Coraliomargarita algicola: one gene and its partner. The protein of the gene in region 2 interacts with the protein of the main gene of each other region in a pairwise test. Links are inferred from orthologs where the notes say so. Each region holds a gene or a part of one and is shown on either strand. Other genes may lie near its edges.

Region 1 (2,826 bases), 1.8 Mb from region 2 along the record:
TCGAGTTTTTGTACCCACTTATTCAGGGCTACGATTCACTCGTGCTCAACGCGGATGTTGAGATTGGTGGTACGGACCAACTTTTCAATATGCTCGTCGGCCGGGCACTGCAGAAGGATGCTGGCAAGCAAGAGCAGGCCGTCATCACCATGCCGCTTCTGGTCGGTCTTGATGGCACCAAGAAAATGTCAAAGAGTGCGGATAACTACATCGCGTTCACCGATAGTCCTAAAGAGATGTTTGGTAAAATCATGTCGATCCCAGATGATACGATGTGGGATTACTATCGGTTATTACTGGAATTGCCTGAGGATAAGATTGAGAAGCTCAAGACTGGCCACCCCATGGAGGCTAAAAAACATCTGGCTTCTTCGCTGGTGGGGCAGTTTCACTCCATGCAGGCAGGTAAGCATGAGCTAGAGCAATTCGAGCAAGTCTTCTCAAAGAACAAGCTGCCAGATGATATGCCCACTTTTACTTGGAGCGATTTGCTGGGCGATGCTGCCAGCGCACCGCTCTTTGAAGTGATGGCACAATCAGAGCTGTTTGAGAGTAAGGGCGCGATTCGTCGCCTCGTGAAGCAGGGCGGTGTTAAAATTGATGGCGAAAAACAAGATGACCCGAATCGCGAAGTGACTCCGCCCAGCGGCGAGCAAATTTTCCAAGCAGGCAAGCGTGTCTTTTTCAAGCTCGTAGGCTAAGCGCGGCAAAGATGTGCTTCGCTTGCGGTAATCATTTGACTTTCAAATGCTTTCATAGAAAAAGGGTTTATTCTCTGATCAGTCAGCGCAGCGCTATTTAACATCCATCTTATTGTGTTCGGATTCCTCTCCAACGACATCGGCATCGACCTTGGCACCGCCAATACGCTAGTATTTGCAAAAGAAAAAGGCATCGTCCTGCGCGAACCCAGCGTGGTGGCTATCTACTCGTCGACTAAGAAGGTATGCGCCGTCGGTGCCGAGGCGAAAAAAATGCTCGGTCGCACTCCGGGGAATATTACTGCGATCCGTCCCATGAAGGACGGGGTGATCGCCGATTTTGAAATTACTGAGGCGATGCTCCGGTATTTCATCAATAAGGTGAATAAGAAAAAGACTTTTGTGGCGCCACGCATTGTAGTGGCGGTCCCTTCGGGAATCACCGAAGTTGAGCGTCGTGCGGTCAAAGACTCTGCGATCCGTGCCGGCGCTCGCGATGTCGTGCTACTCGAAGAGCCGATGGCCGCAGCCATCGGCGTCGGACTGCCGATCGATGAGCCCGCAGCCAACATGATTGTTGATATCGGCGGGGGGACTACGGAAGTGGCGATTATCTCACTCGCTGGTGTGGTTTATACGAAGAGTATCCGTGTGGGGGGCGATGAGATCGACAGTGCGATTGTCAACTACATGAAGCGTGCTTACAATTTGATGATTGGGGAGCGGACCGCAGAAGAGATCAAGATCAAGGTCGGATCCGCTTTTCCACTGGAAGAGGAAATTTCGATGGAAGTGCGCGGTCGTGACTCCGTGGCTGGTCTGCCTAAGACGATTACCATCACTTCTCAGGAGATTCGGGATGCACTTTCGGATACGATTGCCGCGATTGTCGACCTCGTGCGAAATGCTTTGGAGCGCTGCCCCCCTGAACTTTCAGCGGACTTGGTCGATCGCGGGTTTTTCCTGGCTGGAGGCGGTGCCATGATTAAGGGACTCGACCAGCAACTCAGTGATGCGACGGGCTTGCCCGTAATCATTGCCGAAGATCCACTCAGTGCCGTTGCCAACGGGACTGGCTTGGTCCTGCACGAACTGGCCTTTCTTTTGAAAGACCTCACGGGAACCCCCAAAAGCTAGCGCTGCGCCGTGGCGAATCACCGCCTCGATAAAATTAAGCCGTTAGTCGCCTTGGGCGCCTTTCTAGTTGCTTGGTGGATTGTGCCGACCGCGATCAAATCCTTCCTTCGGGTGAGCTTTTCTGAATTTCAAGCGCCCGCGTGGGTCGCGACATCCTACCTCGACGATCTAGAAGGTTTTTGGGCGCGCCGTAGTCACTCTAAAGTAGAGCTGATCGAAGCGGGGCGGGAAGTGGCACGGGCCAAATCGCTCTATCAATTTAATGCGCAGCGTAATGAGACTCTGGAGAATGAGATTCAACGCCTCGAATCGATTCTAAACCTTCCCAGCCGGCGTGAGTTTCGTTATGAAGTCGCTCGTGTGATTCGTCGTGATCTAAATGCGTGGTGGCAGCAAATTGTCATTCGCAAGGGCGAGGACTATAAAATTCCAGTGGGTGCCGCAGTCGTCTTTTATGGCGGCGTGGTCGGGCGCGTGGTGGAGGTCAACGCATTTACCAGTCGTATCGAATTAATCAGTAGTCCCAATTTCCGCATGGCGGCTAATTTCGAAGGAGATGAGCGACCTGTTGTTTATCAAGGTCTCGCTCAAGGCGGCTTCGGTGAGCCGAAGGGAGTTGTGCGTGATGCGCCGCAAGACATGGTTGCCAGCACTCAAGCGCCGCTCAAGCTCGTCTCCACGCGATTAGGAGGCACCTTTCCTCCCGGTTTAATGATTGGGCGTGTGAACTGGTTACAACCTGGTAGCACTGGTATCTTTCAGACTGGCACCGTGGAGCTCAATTCTGACTTGCTCAGCTTGCACGAGGTGGCGGTTTTGATTCCGCTTTATCCGATTGACCTTGATTCCGATGCTCCTTGACCCACGTGCCATACTCATGTTTGGAGCCAATGCGCTGCTGCTCTACTTGACTTTGCTGGTGAACTCAGCGCTGACGAGTGGGTCTATTTACCTCATGCTCTTAGGGCCAATGCTGGTATTCCCCGCT
Region 2 (2,863 bases):
ATCAATGCAATCGCGATCGAAAACGAAGCGACCAAGATAATAAAAATGATAATAAACGAGATCACTCGTTTTTCTTGCTCGATGACAAAGAGAAAATCCTGATTGGACTCAATCCAACTGACCGCATCCAAGCCGGGGCGCAACACCTCGCGCTCAAGATCGACACTGTATTCGTACGCATCTTGCCCAGGCCGTAATTTCAGCACGATCCCATGCACACCATCTTCCAAACCATAGAGTTCCTGCATGACCCGCAAAGTCGTGATCATCGTATTGCCATCCACCTGCGGCGATCCCGTACGAAATAGGCCGACCACTTTAAACTCACGCGGCAGCAAGACTTCATCCTGCTTGAGAGCTTCCAGCATTAAGGGTGTAAACACCTCGACCACGGAGCCCGGACCGGCTTTCAGCGCATAAGCCAAGCCTTCACCTAAAAAGACACCGTCATCATCGAAGTCTTCCATATTCCCAAGGGTCAAAAACTTCTCCAGCGGAACCACCTCCTCTTCCGACCATGGATCCACTCCCCGAACGAAAGGAAACTGTGGCCGATTCTGATGCTGCAGCATAATCACTCCTTCCGCAAATGGCGAAGCGCCGATCACTGCGTCCTGCTCCAACACCCGATCCATGATCGCCTCCCAGTCGTAAATGACTTCGCTGGAACGAATACGAATATCCCCTTGCGTCTCGGTCAGTCGCTGGCGAATACCTTCGCCAAAACCATTCATCACGCTCTGCACGATAATCAACACACAAACACCTAACATCACTCCCATGATAGACATGAGTGAGAAAAAGGAAAAGAAACGCCCTGAAGGAAACAACTGCTTCAGAGCATGGTAGATGTACCAAGGCATATTATTTGATCTTTATCTTGATACCGCGCCGCATGAAGGTGGGCACGTCGAGGTCTTCGTCGTTATAGTCGTTGCGGTCGGTCTTATCGAAATAGCCGCGTTGATCTTCGTTATCGACAAAAGTAAACTCATCCTGGCTCTCGTCCGGAAGCTTCTTTTGCCGCAACTTCGACGTATGCACCGGACGCGGCGCACGGGTATCCTGCCCAATCACAGTTTCAAGGCCGAGCCCAGGCGTTGCGATTCGCTTATGCTTCGCCTCAGGCACCACAAGCTTTTCACTGTTCACCGGAAGCCCAATCTCAGCCTTCCCTAGGATACATAGCTCGATACTCTGACTACGACTCTCGTCAATCACCGCACCGAAAACGATATCTTCACGCGAGCCAAAGCGCTGCGTCACTTGCGTCATGATCTCGTTCACCTTGGCAATACCAAGATCCGCGCCACCGATGATATTCACTAAAATACGATCAAGCTGTGCCGGACGATCCCCGAGATGCAAAAGCGGGCATATAAATAACTCTTCCAATGCATCTTTAACATAATCGCCGCCGGTCGCGGTGCCGGTGCCAAAAATCGTCTTCCCCCCGCGATACTGAAAGACCGAGCGTAAGGAACTAAAGTCCTGATTGATCAGCCCGGTCTTGAGTAACATGGCACACAGCGAATTGACACCACGTCCGATCCAGCGGTCTGCCACTGCAAAAGCGTTCAGCACGCTCGTGTCTTCATCGCCCTCTTGCAGCAAAACATCGTTGGGCAAAGGAATTAAACCGTGCACCAGTTGGCGCAATTCGCCGACACTCTCTTCTGCAATGCGCTTACGGCGCGCCCCTTCAAAGCTAAAGGGCAAGGTGGCAAAAGCCAGCACCAGAGCATTCGTCTTTGCGGCAACCTCGGCCACCACTGCCGCCGCTGAGCTCCCGGTACCGCCGCCCAATCCGACAACGATAATGATCAAATCCGCATCGCCGACCAAACGGGAAATGGCATCGCGATCCGACTCTGCTGCCGCTCGGCCAATTTCAACTTCACCCCCGGCACCGAGACCACGTGTAACCGAACGTCCGATCACCAGCTTTTCAGCTAGCGGCGACTGATTGAGCGCCTGCGCATCAGTATTTATAGCAGCCAAGCGCACATCCCCCAAATTATCCAATTTGAGACCCACCACCGCATTTGTCCCCGCACCACCGACACCGACAATCTTAATCTTCAGATCGGCCTGCGCGGTCTCTTGGTCAAACAATATATCGCTTGTCGTATCCACTATAATTCCTAGTTAAATAAGCCTGTCAAACGGCGCAAAATACCAGAGGGCTTGGCTTCTTGTTGGCTTTCTTCCTGTCCAGTCAGTGCGTAGTGCAATAGCCCGAGCGTGGTACTATATTCTGGCATACGCAGTTCCTCAGCCACATCTTTAGGCCCCTCAGAGACACGTGCATCCAACCCAAAACGACGATGGGCCGCTTCCTCGATCCCAGTTAGCTGCGAACTGCCGCCCGTCAATACCACCCCCGAAGCGATATCGCTCGGTTCAAACATCTCGGCAGCAACCAGTTGTTCCTTAATAATATCAAAGACTTCCGCGACGCGCGCCTCGATAATTTTAGTGATGGCAGCCAGCGGATACTCACGATCGCCGATCGTCATATCGCCAAAAAGCCAGACCTTCGCATCGCGGTCTTCGCTCTCGTAATAAGCGCGACCGTTCTTAATCTTAAATTCTTCCGCACTTTTACGTGCCACCCGCAGCCCGATACTTAAATCATTAGTAATATGGTCGCCCCCCACTGGGATCACTCCGGTCTTCACGATAAAGCCCTTGCGGTAGAGCACGTAATCCGTCGTGCCGCCTCCCATATCGATGACCAGCGCACCATTTTCCTTCTCCGACTCTTCCAGTAGCACCACCCCGGAGGCAATGCTGGAAATAATCATATCGCTGACATCCAGATCGATGCCACGAATCACACGCAGGCTATCGCTCACAGACT

What was found. The genes of interacting proteins can lie anywhere in the genome.
Region 1: the proteins of SH580_RS05700 (region 2) and SH580_RS13345 interact in binary tests that used the Escherichia coli proteins (3 or more experiments, as listed by UniProt). The link is inferred for Coraliomargarita algicola from one-to-one orthologs.

What each region holds. Positions count from the first base shown.
Region 1 is NZ_CP138858.1:3,286,727-3,289,552, forward strand. It holds SH580_RS13345 (rod shape-determining protein), read left to right. Parts: upstream 1-815; coding sequence 816-1,838; downstream 1,839-2,826. Other genes in the region: tyrS (tyrosine--tRNA ligase), read left to right, coding at 1-701; mreC (rod shape-determining protein MreC), read left to right, coding at 1,848-2,699; SH580_RS13355 (hypothetical protein), read left to right, coding at 2,689-2,826. UniProt on the Escherichia coli protein: Forms membrane-associated dynamic filaments that are essential for cell shape determination. Acts by regulating cell wall synthesis and cell elongation, and thus cell shape.
Region 2 is NZ_CP138858.1:1,492,828-1,495,690, forward strand. It holds SH580_RS05700 (cell division protein FtsZ), read right to left. Parts: upstream 2,137-2,863; coding sequence 865-2,136; downstream 1-864. Other genes in the region: SH580_RS05695 (FtsX-like permease family protein), read right to left, coding at 1-863; ftsA (cell division protein FtsA), read right to left, coding at 2,145-2,863. UniProt on the Escherichia coli protein: Essential cell division protein that forms a contractile ring structure (Z ring) at the future cell division site. The regulation of the ring assembly controls the timing and the location of cell division.